4 regions of the Peribacillus sp. RS7 genome follow, and region 3 is predicted to be linked to each of the others. Evidence: riboswitches for the same ligand, from Rfam matches in the RefSeq annotation. Region 3 holds a riboswitch; each other region holds the start of a gene.
The links. Region 3 has a riboswitch for S-adenosylmethionine ahead of ACDZ29_RS08430 (O-acetylhomoserine aminocarboxypropyltransferase/cysteine synthase family protein). Riboswitches for the same ligand answer to the same signal wherever they lie in the genome.

Region 1 (4,578 bases), 1.6 Mb from region 3:
CCATTTTCGCTGCGAGAGCGAAATTACCAGGGACAGCTGATAGGTCAACACTGTCTGTTGCGCGGGGCAATTGAGCGGATTCCAATGGCTTGAATTGGATGTTTTTTGGATTTTCCGTTACATCCTTTTCAGAAATTTTTAAAGGGTCGACATCTGGGTCAACCTCGATCAATTTTTCATCCACCAGCACTTTAAGTGCACGTGCAAGGTTAACCGGATCATTGGGCAATGCAAGGGATGTACCGTCTTTAATTTCTTTCAACGATTTATATTTGTTCGAGTATATGCCCATTGGTGCTGTTGGAACTATGATAAGGTCGGAAAGCGTTAGATCATTTTCTTTAGCGAAGTTATCCATGTACACTTTATGCTGGAATAGGTTGGCGTCGATCGAGTTGTTGCCAAGCGACTTATTCGGCTGGATATAGTCGGTGAACTCTACGATCTCTATTTTGTAACCGAGATCTTCCAGACCTGGCTGGATTGCTTCTTTAACCATATCGGCGTATGGCCCGGTAGTCGCCCCGATCTTCAATTCTTTTTTGTCTTCAGTTTTTGGGGATGCATCATCGCTTCCGCAAGCTGCCAAGCCAAGGGCAAGTGCACAGACTGATAATAACGAAGCTATCTTCTTCATTTGAAATTCCTCCTGAAATATATGTATTGAATCATTGAAAAAATGACTGATTCTATCGTTTGTTAACTAAGTATGAGGCTTTGTCACCAACCATTTGAATGATTTGTACAAGGCAGATCAACACGACGATCGTCGTGATCATGACCGTGTTGTCATAACGGTAATAACCGTACCTGATGGCCAGGTCACCAATTCCCCCTCCGCCGATTGTCCCTGCCATTGCTGAGTAACCGATCAGTGAAATGGTCGTTAATGTCAGCCCCTGAATGATTCCCGGTTTTGCCTCCGGAAGAAGTACATCCTTAATGATCATCCATGGAGTGGCCCCCACGGCAATTGCAGCTTCAATCACTCCTTTGTCTATTTCACGTAATGCCGATTCCACGATCCTTGCAAAAAAAGGTATCGCGGATACGGACAGGGAAACAGAAGCCGCTCTTGGCCCTATCGTCGATCCAGTAAGCAGTTCCGTTAAAGGAAGGAGGGCGACCAAGAGAATGATGAACGGGATTGAACGGACAATATTGACTGCGAAACCGAGTGATCGATTCACGACGCTATTTTCAAAGAATAAATTCCTAGTTGTCGTAAACAGCAATACTCCAAGTGGTAAACCTATCAGAAGGGCTACCGCAAGGGAAACGCCGACCATATAAATTGTTTCAAGGAAGGCTTTATTAAGATCAGGTAAAATATTGACGATGGAATCAAGAAATGACATGTTTTAACACCTCCACAGAATTGGAACGATTTTTTATATATTCCAATGCCGAATGAATTTCAGCGGCCTCACCGATTAACTCAATGATCAAGATGCCTAAAGGGACATCCTGAATATACTCAATTTTACCGTGCAGGATATTCCCCTTTACTGAATGGGATTGGAGAGCGTCGGAGAGAATCGATTCACCGGCGGTTTGCCCTTCGAATTGAATTTTAATAATCGTTCCTTTACTTTCTTCAATCAAATGTGAGGGAAGTTCGAAATCCAATACACTGCTGATGAATTGCTTCGTTAATTCCTGCTTTGGCTGTGAAAATATTTCATAAACGGAACCTTCTTCAATTACCCGCCCATCCTGCATGACGGCGACTCGGTGGCATAGTTCTTTGACCACTTCCATTTCATGTGTAATTAACACGATGGTGATCCCGAGCTCCCTGCTTATCTTTTTTAATAACTGTAAAATCGCTTTTGTTGTTGTTGGATCAAGGGCTGAAGTCGCTTCATCACATAACAGTACGGTGGGGTCATTTGCTAAGGCCCGGGCTATGCCGACCCGTTGCTTCTGTCCACCGCTAAGCTGTGCCGGATAGACATCTTTTTTATCACTGAGACCTACGATTTCCAGCAATTCCAATACACGTAACCTGATGGCGTCCTTCGATTGATGCGCGGCCTTTAAGGCGAAAGCGACATTTTCATAAACGGTTTTTGAACTGACCAAGGAAAAGTGTTGAAATATCATTCCGATTTTTTGACGTTGTTTACGAAGCTCTTTACTTGATAAAGAGGTTAAATCAATGCCGTCAATGATGATATTTCCAGCTGTCGGACGTTCAAGCAAATTCAAGCAGCGGAGTAATGAGCTTTTTCCAGCTCCGCTGTAGCCGACAATTCCATACACTTCGCCTTTTTGAATGGTTAAAGATACGTTATCCACTCCGATAACTCGGTTTTTCTTCGTGATGTATTCCTTTCGGACTGAACAGATTTCAATCATGATCCTTCCCCCTTAAACATAAAAAACTGCCTCTATCATTCAGAAAGAGGCAGCGAAATTATATCTCGTCTTATCTTTCAGAATGCAAACATTCTGCAGGAAGTGGCACCGTTCCCGAAGGGCGGTTGCCGGACATCACAGGGCCTGATCCCTCCGTCACTCTTGATAAGTAAATTATTATTTTAGAATATTTCAAGTTTTATAATATAATCTATAATATTTGTAAAATTCCACAATGTCAATCGTTTCTGTGATTTGGTGATAGTTTTTTTTCGATAATGTTCCGTGCGGTTCATTAAAACCATTCCTGTCAAAAGGGCTCTTAGTCAATAATCCGTCTTTTACATCCAAATATTCCATTATTTCCTTGTCAAAAGGGTAAAGAGATAATACATTTATTATAATAAAGTGAAAAAGGGAGAAAAAACTATTTTTGTACAATGATGGGGTGGAAATGCATGATAGAGATTAAGACGGTAAATGATGTGGTTTGTGTGCACGGGACTCCTGACGGGATCAAGTCGGGGATGAGTGTCTATGTTTTTTTAACGGATGGGCTATTGATAGATACTGGCGCACAGATTTTATTGGAAGGACTTATTCCATTCTATGAGTCCGCAGACTTCGAAACAGTTGCCCTGACGCACTATCATGAAGACCATACGGGAGGCGCTGCCTGGATAAAGGAACATAAAAAGGTTCCGATATTCATTCATCCGATGTCGGTTGATGCTTGTGCGAAGGATGCTGAATATCCTGAATATCGTAAAATGTTTTGGGGAAAAAGAGACGCCTTTAAGGCTGAGCCGCTAGGCAAGGCCATTCATTCCCGCACCCAAACGTGGGAGCCGATTTTTACCCCTGGTCATGCGAAGGACCATATGGTGTATTTGAATCACAGCACTGGCATGCTCTTTTCAGGAGACCTTTTCGTAACACCAAAAACAAAGCTTATCTTACGGGAAGAGTCTGTCCCGATCATCATCGATTCCATAAAAAAATTACTCCGATATGACTTTGGGGAAGTGTTTTGCTGCCATGCTGGACATGTGCCTGACGGAAAGGAAATGTTTCGAAAAAAACTCGATTATTTGGAAAACCTCCAAGGTGAAATTTTACGCTTACATGATCAAGGGCATACAGTCCATGAAATCCAGCAAGTCGTTTTACCGAATCGCTATCCCCTTATCGAGATATCTGAACATGAATGGGATTCAGAGCATATCATAACTTCGATATTAAACGAAAATGTTTTGAATGCCAGAGAGAATGGAACTATTTGAATATTAACAATAGATATTGAAAGGACGAGCTCTGATATTAATGCTTTTAGCATAATGCCAAATGCCTACGGGGGATAGAATGCGGGAATTGGAAAAGGCAAGAAGACAGCATGTTGTAATATTTAGTTTGCACTCAAACAACTTCCATCCGGGAAGTTGTTTTTTATGGAGGGGGTGCTTTACATAAAAAAACATTTGATAGTGGGGAATATGACGCATGAACTAAAGTTCACTTTTTTTAAGTGGAGCTCCCCAAAAAGGGAGCCCACGAGTGTTTATTTATTGATATTGGGATCTGTTTCATCATAAAAATCATGTGCTTCCTCGATGTTCTGAAGGTTAGCGACTTCATACACATTTCCGCCTGCCATTCCTTCATTGATTATTCGGTCGATATCGAGGAAAACGGAATCCTTGCCATCATATTCGGTATCCTTCAAAAATGTCATTTTTTCTTTATCCAAAATAAATCCCTCCTAGCCTTTTCTTTAGTTTAGGCAAAGGAGGGATTTTTATTCCGTTCAGGGGGTTAATGAATGAAAAAGGGGAAAGGGCTCATTCATATACATGGTAGACCATTAAGTCATGGATCATGCTTTTGAGTTGGGTTTCATCTGTTTCGGAAGGTGGGTTGGCTGTCCATTCGATGGAACCATCTTTATGGTATAAGGCTTTGATTGCCTCCTTTTTGAAATAAAATGAAATTTTCCATCCTGGCAGATTCTTATGCAGTGGTGCCCACTGAAAATGGGTGATCATATGTATAACCTCCATATATGCTGTCTTTCATATCATTATAATGTAAAACGGCAGCTGGAGGTGTCATTTTATTGTCAGGTTGGAAAAAGTCAATTCAATGAAAAGATTTTTTAAATGCAAAAGCCGGTTAGCTTCAATTTCCTCTTCATCGAACTGCATGGGTTTTGAGTTCACT
Region 2 (4,578 bases), 2.1 Mb from region 3:
TAGACCTGAGTTTGCAGCAGACAAAATGGCAGTTAAAATAACAAAGTTCATGATATCCGCTGCATATGGCACTCCAATTCGTTCAAGAACTGCAACAAAGGGGCTCTCTAATACGCTTGCATCCGAAACAGGCAATAATGCGGATAATACAACGATGGTTCCTACAAAAAAGATGATCAATCTCCATAATGTCATGCGGATTGCCTTTGGTATCGTTTTTTCTGGATTCACAGTTTCTCCAGCTGCAATTCCGATTAATTCAGTTCCAGAAAATGCGAAATTCACCGCAAGCATCGTCATTATAATGGCAAAAGCACCATTCGGAAATAAACCTGCACTTGTAAAATTGGAAAATAGCGGTGCTGATTGTGAGTTAGTCATTGGAATAAAACCTACCATTGTCGCTGCTCCCAAAATAATAAATATCACAATCGCAATTACCTTTATAGACGCAAACCAAAATTCGGATTCAGCGAAAAACTTAACGGTCCAAGCATTTAATGCCAAAACCAATATGGCAAATAGAGCACTCCATATCCAGACATTGATTGATGGAAACCATCGCTGCATCAACAATCCTGCAGCCGTGAATTCCGAACCTAGTGCAACAGTCCAGGTTAGCCAATATAACCAGGCTACTGTAAACCCTGTCCCTGGTCCGATGTATTTGGCTGCGTAGCTATGAAACGCACCTGTCTCGGGCATATGTACTGCCAGTTCACCTAGACATAGCATGACTAGATAAACCACTAATGCTCCAATCAGATACGAAAGGATGGTGCCAAACGGGCCAGCCTGCTGAATCGTATAACCCGAACTTAAGAACAAACCTGTTCCAATCACCCCGCCAAGCGATAGCATGATTAAATGCCGTGTTTTCATTTCCCTTTGAAATTCCTGTTTCCTTTTGTTCTCCATTCATACTCTCCTTTATCCTGCATCCAGAAAAAACGAAAACGCACTCTAAAAAGAGTGCGCTACTGACAAATAAAAACGTACGGTCTTATCTATCAAGGTTTCACCCCCTGGAATTAGCACAGTGTCTTAGCAGACCTGTTGCTGAGGTTTCATAGGGCCAGTCCCTCCACCTCTCTGGATAAGAAATTAATTTTTTATAACTTTATCAATCTATGAAAAAATTGTCAAGTTTTGTTTTGGAATATATAGAATTCCCTTTACATTCAGACGATTTTGTCACCTCCGGCATGATTGCTTGTTTTGGTACAGTCGCTCACCGTATTAGAATTGCAGATAATTCTAACCGGGAATAATTTTGGTATAAAAAAATGACGACATCTTAAAAGATGACGCCATTTTTTCTTTCTTATCACTTAAGGTCGTTCCATTTCAAATAATTCCCCTAGTTTTGTATAAGTATGACCCGCTAATCTTGCTACAGGTTTAAGCCCATTCTGGTCAATTCGGCCATTATGGTAAATATCTTGCTCTATATGATAGCAGACTATTTTCCCTATCAATAAATCACAACCAGGTTTATCTAGGGAACCTCCCAATGGAATCGCATGCTCTAATGTACATTCAAAGCGTACCTTCGCTTCTTGCAATCCTGGTACGGATACCTTATCACTAACAGCCGTCGTGAAATTGGTCAGGCCCAATTCACTTTCATCCGATGGGAGTTCCTTGGCCGTTCGATTTGCATCAGCAACATTGTTTTCATCAGTGATATGAACAACGAATTCCCCTGATTGAATTGCATTTCGGGCAGTGTCCTTTGAAACTCCTTCTTTCCGTTGAACAGAAATGGAAATCATCGGAGGATTTGAACTGACTATGTTAAAAAAGCTGAACGGCGCTATATTGATGGTACCGGTTTCGGATTGTGTCGTAACCAGAGCTATGGGTCTCGGTATAATGCTTCCAGTCAAAAACTTATAATTTTCCCGTTCAGTCAGACTTTCAGGATTTACTGAAATCATCTTCATTCCCTCTTTCATTCTTATATAAAGTTCTTATGAAACCATGAACCTGCTGCCTCGACCTCTGAACGTGTTAACTGATGACCGTAATTTTCCCAGTGAACTTCCACCGAAGCACCAGCTTGCAATAAAAGTTGATTAAGTTCATCCGTTTCTTCTGCCGGGCAAATCGGATCGTTTTTACCTGCAGCAATAAATACAGGTATTTCTGAGAGTGACGGCATAGCAATCCCGCGTCTAGGCACCATTGGATGATGAAGAATCGCTCCTTGTAGTGCCCCTTCGAAATGGAACATCAAACTTGCCGCTATATTTGCACCATTAGAATAACCTAATGCTACCACTCTGTCACGGTCGAAGTCATATTGTCCGGACGCTAGTTCCAAGAAGTCATTAAGCTCATTCGTACGGAAAATCAAATCTTCTTCATCAAAAACCCCTTCAGCTAACCGGCGGAAAAAACGAGGCATTCCATTTTCAAGTACATTTCCCCGTACGCTCAATACGGATGAACCCGGTGAAACCATTTCCGATAATGGCAAGAGATCTGTTTCCGTTCCTCCAGTACCATGTAAAAGCAAAAGTAACGGAGCTTCTGGATTACTTCCTTTTTGAAAAATATGCTTCATCATTTATCCTCCTCTAGTACTCTCGGCACTGCCGGCAGTAACGTTTTCTCCATGATTCCCCTTTTTTCTTCCAGCCATGGCGGCAGCATCAATTTACTACCCATCGTTTCCTTCGTCTCATCATGAGCAAAGCCAGGTGGATCTGTGGCAACTTCAAAGAGTATGCCTCCATCTTCCCGGAAATAAATGGCATCGAAGTATTGACGGTCTGTAAATGGGGTCACGCCATAGCCATTGTTACCGATATGTTCTCTCCATTCTTTATGATCTTCATTATCGCTTGCACGCCATGCCAGATGATGAACAGTTCCTACTCCGATTTTCCCATTTGGCAAAACGGTTTTTTTAACATCTATTAAATTTCCGATGTCCGATGTGGATTTGAAGCGGATGAAATCGTCCTCTTCCCCGATCTTTTGCAGGCCCATCACTTCCTCTAATAGTTCCATCGTTTTGATCGGTTTTGACGTAAATAATACAGCACCGCCGAATCCCTTGACCGCCTTATCAGCTGGTACACCGCCGAATGACCACTCGCTATTTTTACCTTCTTTACGCTCAACCAGTTCAAGTTGTAAACCATGTGGGTCTTGGAATTTCAGATATTCCTCACCGAAACGTGATGACTTTTCAAAGTCTATATTAAATTTACCCAAACGCATTTCCCAGAAGCCCATTGAACCTTCCGGAATGGCATATGTCGTAATCCCCACTTGTCCAGAGCCAATTGTCCCTCGGTATGCCCCAGGCCAAGGAAAGAAAGTGATGATAGTACCCGGTGAACCTGATTCATCTCCGAAATATAAGTGATAGGTGCCTGGATCATCAAAATTAACGGTTTTCTTCACCATACGCATTCCTAATACTCCAGCATAAAAATCCACATTCTCTTGAGGATTGCCTACAATTGCGGTTATATGATGTATTCCTGCATTTTGCTTTCGCATGCCGATTACTTCCTTTCCCTTTGATTAATTTGTTGATTTAGTATTCAGGGGTTTTAAATTCGATTCAATATCTTTTCTTTTCGATTCTAAAAATGGTGGCAGTGCGAGGTTCTCACCTAGGTGCTCCTCTGCTTCATCCACTGCAAAACCAGGTCCATCAGTCGCTAGTTCAAATAATATGCCATTCGGCTCCCTAAAATAGAGTGAACGAAAATAAAAGCGGTCCACATATCCCGAGTTCACGAATTTCGATTCACTAATTTTTTCTATCCATTTTCTCAGTTCTACTTCATTATCCACCCGGAAGGCAACATGGTGTACTCCGCCTCTCCCCAATCGTTCTCGGGGAATGTCATTCCTTTCTTCGACATGGACTTCCGCTCCTGTTCCTCCCTCACCTGTCTCGTAAACGACAATCGGATTTTGCCCCCTAATTGAGGATGGGTATGTGCCTGATTTCCTGAACCCCAATACTTCGGTAAGAACGCTTTGCGTTTGTTCAATATTGGGTACAGTAAGTTTAACTGGTCCTAATCCTAGTATGGAAAACTCTTGCGGAACCGGGCTTCCATCCCATGGTAACCCTCCTTGAACGCCTTTATTATCCTGATCGGAAACAAGAAGAAGCCTTTGCCCTTCAGGATCTTTAAAAGAAAGAACCTTCCTTTGAAAACGGGTTGATATTTCATCATGATCAACCTTGGATTCCACAAACCGTTTTTTCCAATAATCGAGTGCTTCATCATCCCTCACCCGTAAAGAAATTTCTGAAATACTATTGTTTCCTTCATGAGTGCGGGCAGCATTGGGAATTTCAAAAAACGTCAGTTCCGTTCCCGGTGAACCAATTTGGTCTCCATAAAATAAGTGATACACACGAATATCATCTTGATTCACAGTTTTTTTGATTAATCGCATCCCTAATACTTTCGTGTAGAATTCAAAGTTGTTTCCCGCTCTAGCTGTAATCGCCGAAACATGATGTAATCCTTTTAATTCCATCCGTACCACTCCTATCTTTATAAATCTCCCCTTAAGGAGATGAATTATCCGCCAATAATA
Region 3 (4,578 bases):
ATGGGCATCAAAAGCTCATCTACACGTACATTAATCCTCGAAGATGTTCATGTACCCGTCGAAAACCTTTTGGGTGTAGCCGGAAAAGGGCATGTCATTGCTTTCAATATCCTGAATATTGGCCGTTATAAATTAGGCGTGGGTGCTGTCGGCGGATCTAAACGTGCCCTTGAGATTACAGCTGCTTATACGAATCAACGCCAACAGTTCAAAACGAAAATTTCCGATTTTAACTTGACGAAAGAAAAACTTGCAACAATGGCGTCTAAAATTTATGCAGCAGAAAGCTCTGTATACCGTACTGTTGGCCTTTATGATCAAAGGCAAAGCAAATTGACTGATGAGCAAGTGAAAGATGGGAAATCAATGGCAGCTGCAATCGCTGAATATGCAATTGAGTGTTCATTGAATAAATTCTTCGCTTCCGAAGTATTGGATTATGTTACGGACGAAGGCGTACAGCTTCATGGCGGTTATGGTTTCATGCAGGAGTATGAAATTGAAAAAGCATATCGTGATTCCCGTATTAACCGGATTTTTGAAGGTACAAATGAAATCAACCGATTGCTTGTACCGGGAACTTTCCTGAAGAAAGCACTTAAAGGGGAATTGCCGCTTCTTCAAAAGGCTCAAGGCCTGCAAGAGGAATTAATGATGATGATGCCGGAAGAACCTGGCGATGAGCCATTGGCACAAGAAAAAATGCTTGTTAGAAACGCTAAGAAAATCGGTATTTTGGCAGCTGGCCTTGCTGCACAGAAATACGGCAATAAGCTTGATCAAGAACAAGAAATCCTCTCCAACATTGCTGATATAGCATCCCTTGCATATGCAGCTGAATCCGTGGTATTACGTACGGAAAAAGCAATTGCGGCTACAGGGCTGGAGAAGAACAAACAAAAAGTGCTTTACACGGAAATTTTCGTTCAGGAAGCTTTCAATGAATTAGAACAGCATGCAAAGGAAACGTTAATTGCGGTGGAAACAGGCGATACCCTTCGCATCATGCTTTCTTCACTTCGCAAGCTGACAAGACACAATCCAATCAATGTCATTGCGAAAAAACGTGAAGCTTCCGTTAAGGTAATTGAAACGGAAAAATATGCACTTTAAGCAATGAATCAGAATCTGTAAAGGGAATGCCCGTAAAGGCATTCCCTTTATTTCCTTTCATGAAATCGCTATGGAAATTCAAAAGACATTTCGTTGTATTGCGTGGGGAAAACGGGTATTCTATTGATAGGTGGTGAAATGATGGGCTTAACATTATATTGGTACCCAAAATGCGGCACATGCCGTAATGCGAAGAAGTGGCTGGATAATCATGAACTGCAATATGAAGCGATTCATATAGCGGAAAATCCGCCTTCGCGAACTGAAATAGAACAACTATATAAAATCAGCAATTTGGAATTGAAGAAGTTTTTCAATACTAGCGGTCAAAAATATCGGGAGCTGGGCTTAAAGGATAGGCTGAAAGAAGCTTCTGAAGCAGAGATGCTTGATATATTGTCCACAGATGGCATGCTTCTGAAAAGGCCGATTGTTACGGATGGTACCAAAGTGACGGTAGGTTTCAAAGAAGAGCAATTCGAACAGGTTTGGAACTGAAATTTTACAAAATATTTGGTTAATTCCTTACTTAAACAATAAATCTACCTTATAATGGAATAGATAAAATAAGATGTACATATGGAGGGTTTATAATGACAACAACACCAAAAGAACTTCGTTACACTAAAGAACATGAATGGGTCAAAACCGAAGATGGAACAGTGCGCATTGGAATTACAGCTTTCGCCCAGTCCGAGCTTGGGGACATCGTCTTCGTTGAGCTTCCAGAAATCGGGGATGAACTGAAAGCGAACGAACCATTTGGAAGTGTTGAATCCGTTAAGACCGTTTCTGAGCTGTATGCTCCTATCAGTGGCAAGGTTGTTGAAGTAAACGAAGACTTAAGTGACAACCCTGAATATGTAAATGAATCTCCTTTTGAAAAAGCATGGATGATCGTGCTGGAACCATCAAATAGCAGTGATATTGAAAACCTGATGAGCGCTGAAGAATATGAGAGTTTGATTAACGGTTAAACGAATGAGAGGGGGGACTGAAAAGGCCTGCTCTCTTTTTCATTTTGTACAATCGCAGTTGCGCACATAATTCGTGAGATGGAGTGATGACATGGAATGGGGCGAATTCGATAAAGTGATCATTGTAGAAGGCAGTTCCGATAGAAGAAAAGTTGCCTCCGTTTTAAATGAAGATGTGGAAATTAGATGTACGAATGGGACCATATCATTAACTAAGCTTGATGAATTGGTGGATGAATTGATGGACCGTGATGTTTATCTCCTTTTTGACGCAGATGAATCAGGAGAAAAGCTCCGGAAGCAATTCCGAAGGGAAATGCCGGAAGCGAACCACCTGTATATTAATAAAATGTACAAAGAAGTGGAGAGCTCACCTGAACATCATATCGCAACTGTGCTTTTATCTGCCAATATGAATGTTAAAATGAAATTTTTAAGTCAAAGGGTGAACGACTAATTGATTCAGGAATGGAAAGAAGAAGAGTGTAAGCTTGCCGTTGAACAAGGGGAAACATTTTGCTTATATTTATATACGCCATTATGCGGCACCTGTCAGGTGGCTTCCAAGATGCTGACGATATCCATGGAACTTTTCCCGGAACTGAAGGCAGGTAAAATGAATATGAATTATGTTCAAGCTATTGCCGAGTCATATGAAATTGAAAGTGTCCCGTGTTTATTGTTTTTCAAAGAAGGGCAGCTGCACAGAAAAATATATGCCTTTCAATCCGTTCCTTATTTATATGGATTGCTTAAGGAAATCAGCTGAAAAACCAATCAGAAACGGATTGGTTTTTTTAGTTGTGGACAAGTGGCGGCCAAATTGGAATTGAACAAAGAATATTCTAACAATTCATTGACTGATTAATTCTAAAATGTTATATTTTGTATTAAGAAAGCATCCTGAATTTAATAGTTCTTATCAAGAGTGGCGGAGGGACTGGCCCGACGAAGCCCGGCAACCGGTATAAATTTATATACGGTGCTAATTCCAGCAGAGTGTTAGCTCTGAAAAGATGAGGTGCGTTTTTAAAACCTCTTCTTTTGGAAGTGGTTTTTTTGTTTTGAAAGGCCCGGTTTCAATATAATTCCTACTAAATCCATAGAGAAAGAGGAGAAATAGTATGTCAGAGAAAAAGTTGCGTTTCGAAACATTGAGTGTTCATGGCGGTCTGCAAGCTGATGAAACAGGTGCACGTGCAGTCCCTATCTACCAAAGCAATGCATACTTGTTCAAAGACACTGACCATGCAGCGAATTTATTTGGCTTAAAGGAGAATGGCTATATATATACACGACTACATAATCCCACGGTCAGCGTTTTTGAGGAAAGAATGGCCTTATTGGAAGGCGGTATCGGCGGATTGGCAACAGCAAGCGGAATGGCTGCCATCTCACTGTCAATCCTGAATATTGCCGGTGCAGGGGATGAGATCGTTTCAGCCTCCACTTTATATGGCGGTACGTATAATCTTTTTGAAAACACTCTTCCGAAATATGGGATTAAAGTGAAGTTCGTTTCTCCTGATGACCCTGAAAATTTCAAAAGGGCGATAACGCCAAGAACTAAAGCCATATTTGCCGAAACAATCGGAAATCCAAGTTTGAGGGTCCTTGATATCGAAGCGGTAGCTGACATTGCCCACAATGCCGGGATACCTTTAATCATTGATAATACCTTCGCTACACCGTATCTATGCAGACCAATTGATTTTGGAGCGGATATTGTCATCCATTCCGCTACAAAATGGCTTCTGGGAAATGGAACCACTTTAGGCGGTGTCATCGTGGATGGAGGGAAGTTCGATTGGAACTCACCAAACTACCCTGGCTTTACGGAGCCTGATCCAAGTTACGACGGTCTGGTATACGCCGAGGCAGTTGGACCAGCCGCTTTTATAACGAAAGCCCGAGTGCAGTTACTTCGTGATTTAGGCCCTGCGCTAAGTGCCCAAAGCGCATTCCAGTTTACGCTTGGACTTGAAACGCTGCATGTAAGGATGAAAGAGCATCTTTCGAACACGAAGTCTGTACTTCAATATTTGAAAAATCACCCTGCCGTGACTTGGGTTTCGCATCCTTCTAATGAGGATCATCCCGATAAAGCCCTTGCGGATAAATATTTGCCCAAGGGAGCAGGATCCGTTGTGACTTTTGGAATTAAGGGAGACCGCGAAGCCGGGGCGAAACTTATCAATTCGGTGGAATTATGGTCCCATGTAGCGAATGTAGGGGATGCGAAGAGTTTGATCATCCACCCTGCCAGTACGACCCATCAGCAATTGAATGATGCAGGTCTGGCGAAAGCGGGTGTGCGTGCTGATCAAGTCCGTTTATCCATTGGGATTGAAAATGTAGAGGATTTAATAGAAGATTTGGAGCAGGCAATTGAAAAAGCGACGAATATCGTCTCCTTGACTTCTAAAACGGTTTAAGCAAAAAGTCCTGGGCATTCTTGAACTAGAAATATTATACATTGCGCTCCTTT
Region 4 (4,578 bases), 1.9 Mb from region 3:
GTCCGTTTTAGACATGATGATGAAAGTGATTTTGGAAGGGTTGAACGTCAACAAGAAGTAATGGTTCAATTAAAAACAGCGTTTATAAATCAAATCTCAACCTTCGAAGGGATGGCAGCGCTTCCTAGTATAATAGAACAAGGGCTCTCGTATTTGGATACAGATATTGGGCTGAAAACGATAATGGAAATGGGTCCAAAAGCCGTCTTCCATACACCGGAAACCGTTGAAACCTTAAGGATTCCAGTGGAAGGAAGTTTTAGAGATGAAATATATCCCCAGTCTGGAGCCGTTTTGGAAATGGACTACACTAAAAATAAGAAAGCACTTCAGGAGTTCTTTTCAAAATAATAAGAATGTCTAATATCATTTGTTATCGAAAACACGGGATTTAATTAGTGAATAGATTCGAATCACTTAGATTATTGCATAATAGACCTCGAAAGAATAATCATAATTGATCTTCATTAAAAAACGAGACGGATACGAAATCCTTCTCGTTTTTTATCACCAATAAAACTTGGATCATTTAACGAAATCAGGAATGTTTTTGATGAAATCCGGTGTTATGATGCCGTTTTCTGTAATGATGCCTGTAATTAGATGATTCGGTGTAACATCAAAGGCTGGATTGAAAGTCTTCACGTTTTCCGGGGCAATCCTTACACCTTGAATGAAAGTGATTTCCGCTTCATGCCGTTCTTCGATCGGGATGGATGTGCCGGATTGGATAGAGAGGTCGAAGGTGCTTGATGGAGCCGCCACATAAAAAGGGATACCAAAGTGCTTTGCTAATATGGCCAATCCCAATGTCCCGATTTTATTGGCTGTATCTCCATTAGCCGCAATCCTGTCGGCCCCGACTATAATTCCATTTATTCGTTTCTGGTGAATCGTATGGGCGGCCATATTATCAGAAATTAAGGTGACGTCAACCCCTGCTTGCATCAATTCCCAAGCCGTCAAACGCGCCCCTTGCAGGACAGGCCTGGTTTCACAAGCGTACACTTTTAGCGGAAAGTCCCTTTCTTTAGCCAGGTGGAAGGGAGCCAGGGCTGTTCCATAACGGGCTGTGGCAATCCCTCCAGCGTTGCAATGCGTTAGGATGGAATCTCCTTTATCGAATAAGGATAAACCATGTTCCCCGATTTTCCTGCACATTTCTTCATCTTCAGCAAAGATGGCTTGGGCCTCCGATACAAGTGCTTCCTTGGCAGTTGAAATGCTTTGCGCTGCTTTCAACGTATTCTCCATCCTCCTTAACGCCCAAAAAAGGTTGACTGCAGTTGGCCGTGAAGAAGCGAGTTTTTCAATATGCCTCGTTACATTTTTCTTGAATTCCCCTAATTCAGCGGTTGTTTCCTGTTTGGCACCAAGTGCAACACCAAATGCTGCCGTCAGTCCAATTGCTGGGGCACCACGAACTTTTAATGTCAATATGCTGTCATATACATCATCAACAGAATGAAGTTCAATAAATTCAGTTATGGAAGGAAGGGCTTGTTGATTTAATAATGTAATATGGGTATCATCCCATTGTACCGAATATGGTAAGGGTGCTAGTGTAGTCATGTGCAGGTCTCCTTTTAAAGGGTTGAATAAGATGGCAGTGTACGTTGCTTCAACGCTTCAATGACAGCTGGAACATCCAATTCTTCCCGTTTTTTAATTAAAAATGCACCAATTTCCAATGTTGCCGTTTTGGCAGCGATCCTTGTATCTTTATTTTCAATGACGTTTAAATCGGCAACATGGGAAAGGCCAATGGTTCGCCGAATCAGTTCACAGCCGGCAAAACCGAATGCATCTTTTTTGAATTTTGTCAGTAAATAAGGCAGATAACCTTTCACATGGCGGAATGGGCTTTTATTTTGGCCTTCCCATAATTCGGAATAAGTTTCTTCAAAGGCATTCCAAAATTCATGAAGGTGTGAGAAAATCTCTTCCTTTCCAGCGCCATTTCGTGTAATTGCCTGAAAGAGAAGGTTGGCGGTGTATTGACCAAGGTCAAAACCAATGGGCCCATAAAAAGCGAATTCCGGATCAATAACCTTTGTTTCAGTTTCACTTGCAAAAATACTTCCAGTATGTAAATCTCCATGAAGCAAGGCTTCCTGCTCGGTTTCAAAGCTTTGTTTCAGCTTAGCGACCTCAAGTATCACTTCTTGATCATTCCAAATATTTTTGGCGGCATCAGTCAATTCCAGCTCGAAATCTCCCGGGAGTTCCTCAAAAAATGGATCCGTGAAAATAAAGACCTCAGTGATTTTGCAGAGTTCCGGATTCGTGAAATGTCGGGCCACTTCCTTTTTCGCGGATGGTTCTAAATGATAATCTGATGTATAAAATGCCGTCTTCGCTACATATTCACCAATATGCTGTGAAAGCAATGGATATTGATCGCCATCGATCAAGCCTTTTCTAACGATTTTCAAGTGCGATAAATCTTCCATGACTGTAATGGCAAGCTGTTCATCCGAATAATAGACTTGCGGTACGAATTCGGGGCAATAGCTTCTGAAATGAATCAGTGCATTCGCTTCAATGGCTGCCCTTTTCAATGTCAGTGGCCAGCTTTCACCAAGTACCTTGGCATAAGGGACCGCTTGTTTGATTATTATTCCTTTGTTTGTGACTGTGTCTGTAATATGAAAAACATAATTTAAATTTCCATCGCCGATTTCTTTACAGTTTAAACTTGCATCCGCATTGACCAACCCAAGTTTTTTTGCAAGGGTTATAGCTGTTTCGTTTGTCAATCTCTTAAAATTTGAATGGTTTTGAGTCATTCTTTTCCCCTCCAGATTCAAAATAAGAATAAAAAAGCCTCTTTCATATAGAAAGAGGCAGAAGTTTTGGCTTCGGACCTCTTATCTTCCAGAAAATGAATTCTGGTGGAATTAGCACCGTGCTCTGTGGATTTTATAATCCGGCGGTGAATCCGCCCCATTTCACAATGGTATTACAGTCGGTTGCTGGGCTTCATAGGGCCTTTATCCCTCAGCCTGCTCTTGATAAGAGTATATGTTTTCTGAAATTTTAATCTTCGGGAAAATAATATCAACTTTTTAAATAGTTTGTCAATGGGGAAATTAATAATAATCCGGCCGACTATCTTCGAATACGGGTATTTTGTTCATGGCCAAAGCCCAGACTCGATCACTGGAGAGCCTTATTGATTAGCCGTGCCATCGAGAACCAATCATATGTTGTAGCCGTTAACCGTTCAGGTTCGGATGTCAATAATATTCCTTGATTATTGATCCATGGGGGAATATCATAGGTGAATCCGGAGAAGCAAACGAACTCTTGACAGGCACCTTGGACTTCAATAAAGTTACGGAAGCACGGAACTTCGGCGCCTTGAACGGTATGGGCTCGCTGCCATTCAGGAAAACGGATGTCATAACAAATGAATCCAGCACATATTTTTTCATCAAGAGTAAATTAACCATCTTTTTCACCTGGCTGCAGGAAATGATGTTCATCCATTAACTGAAATAAGTGAAGCTTATCATATTGTTTAATGAGATTTCCATGCTTATTGATGATGATCATGTTGTTATAGATGCCCTTGCTTGCTTTTTTGGCAACGGAACCCCCAATTATGTGAAACTGGTGTTTCTTTGCCTGATCTTTTAAACATTCAATCGTTTTTTCTGCTTCTTCATCAGCAATCTCATTTAACCTGGTCAAGTCGTATCCTGTTGACCAAAGCTCTGGTAAAATAACGATATCGGGTTTTGACATTGCTGCTTTTTCCATCCATTGTTCTGCAACCTGAAAATTGATATCTGGTTGCCCGAAGGCAATATCCATTTGAATGCAGGCAATCTTCCACTTCATCGTTTAAAACCCCACATGTAAAAAATGCTTTACAAGACTATGATAAACATATATCATTTGTGACTAGAATTTCAAGAAATTTCAGAGAAGGTGTATAAATGTTGCAATTCGAAAAATCCAGACAACTTCAAAAACTGCCCAAGCAATTTTTTGCCTCTCTAGTCGCAAAAGTCAATGCGATTACGGCGCAGGGTCATGATGTCATTAATTTAGGCCAGGGAAATCCTGATCAACCGACGCCTGAACATATCGTGAAAAGTTTGCAGGTTGCCGCTGAAAAAACGATTAATCATAAATATTCGCCGTTTCGGGGACATCAATATTTAAAAGATGCTGCTGCCGTCTTTTATGAACGTGAATATGGTGTCAAGTTGGATCCGAATAGTGAAGTGGCGATTCTCTTCGGGGGAAAGGCAGGTCTTGTCGAACTGCCGCAGTGTTTATTGAATCCAGGTGATACGATCCTTGTTCCAGACCCCGGCTATCCGGATTATCTTTCCGGTGTCGTTTTAGCACAGGCAAAGACCGAACTGATGCCCTTGACAGAAGAAAATGATTTTCTTCCGAAATACAATGACATACATAAAGAAGTGCTAGATAAAGCTAAAATGATGTTCTTGAACTATCCGAATAATCCCACAGGTGCTTCTGCAACTGAAAGTTTCTTTGATGAAACCGTCTCCTTTGCAAAAGAGCATTCGATTTGCGTGGTCCACGATTTCGCTTATGGGG

Region 1: linked by a shared signal. The riboswitch ahead of ACDZ29_RS16340 (methionine ABC transporter ATP-binding protein) and the one ahead of ACDZ29_RS08430 (O-acetylhomoserine aminocarboxypropyltransferase/cysteine synthase family protein) in region 3 are both predicted to bind S-adenosylmethionine.
Region 2: linked by a shared signal. The riboswitch ahead of mmuP (S-methylmethionine permease) and the one ahead of ACDZ29_RS08430 (O-acetylhomoserine aminocarboxypropyltransferase/cysteine synthase family protein) in region 3 are both predicted to bind S-adenosylmethionine.
Region 4: linked by a shared signal. The riboswitch ahead of mtnK (S-methyl-5-thioribose kinase) and the one ahead of ACDZ29_RS08430 (O-acetylhomoserine aminocarboxypropyltransferase/cysteine synthase family protein) in region 3 are both predicted to bind S-adenosylmethionine.

Annotation. Positions count from the first base shown of each region.
Region 1 is NZ_CP168135.1:3,254,009-3,258,586, forward strand. It holds gene ACDZ29_RS16330 (MetQ/NlpA family ABC transporter substrate-binding protein) at 1-637, opposite strand, end outside; gene ACDZ29_RS16335 (methionine ABC transporter permease) at 690-1,358, opposite strand; gene ACDZ29_RS16340 (methionine ABC transporter ATP-binding protein) at 1,345-2,361, opposite strand; SAM riboswitch class I at 2,429-2,533, opposite strand; gene ACDZ29_RS16345 (MBL fold metallo-hydrolase) at 2,820-3,644, shown strand; gene ACDZ29_RS16350 (hypothetical protein) at 3,920-4,108, opposite strand; gene ACDZ29_RS16355 (YheE family protein) at 4,200-4,403, opposite strand; gene ACDZ29_RS16360 (YheC/YheD family protein) at 4,467-4,578, opposite strand, start outside.
Region 2 is NZ_CP168135.1:5,125,859-5,130,436, forward strand. It holds gene mmuP (S-methylmethionine permease) at 1-918, opposite strand, end outside; SAM riboswitch class I at 1,001-1,103, opposite strand; gene ACDZ29_RS25370 (flavin reductase family protein) at 1,332-1,940, opposite strand; gene ACDZ29_RS25375 (alpha/beta hydrolase) at 1,961-2,569, opposite strand; gene ACDZ29_RS25380 (ring-cleaving dioxygenase) at 2,569-3,516, opposite strand; gene ACDZ29_RS25385 (ring-cleaving dioxygenase) at 3,541-4,518, opposite strand.
Region 3 is NZ_CP168135.1:1,617,278-1,621,855, reverse strand. It holds gene ACDZ29_RS08455 (acyl-CoA dehydrogenase family protein) at 1-1,113, shown strand, start outside; gene ACDZ29_RS08450 (arsenate reductase family protein) at 1,255-1,611, shown strand; gene gcvH (glycine cleavage system protein GcvH) at 1,707-2,090, shown strand; gene ACDZ29_RS08440 (toprim domain-containing protein) at 2,182-2,547, shown strand; gene ACDZ29_RS08435 (thioredoxin family protein) at 2,548-2,859, shown strand; SAM riboswitch class I at 3,007-3,113, shown strand; gene ACDZ29_RS08430 (O-acetylhomoserine aminocarboxypropyltransferase/cysteine synthase family protein) at 3,215-4,525, shown strand.
Region 4 is NZ_CP168135.1:5,281,386-5,285,963, reverse strand. It holds gene ACDZ29_RS26145 (LCP family protein) at 1-351, shown strand, start outside; gene mtnA (S-methyl-5-thioribose-1-phosphate isomerase) at 526-1,572, opposite strand; gene mtnK (S-methyl-5-thioribose kinase) at 1,587-2,789, opposite strand; SAM riboswitch class I at 2,868-3,021, opposite strand; gene ACDZ29_RS26130 (hypothetical protein) at 3,253-3,495, shown strand; gene ACDZ29_RS26125 (nitrilase-related carbon-nitrogen hydrolase) at 3,448-3,846, opposite strand; gene ACDZ29_RS26120 (pyridoxal phosphate-dependent aminotransferase) at 3,945-4,578, shown strand, end outside.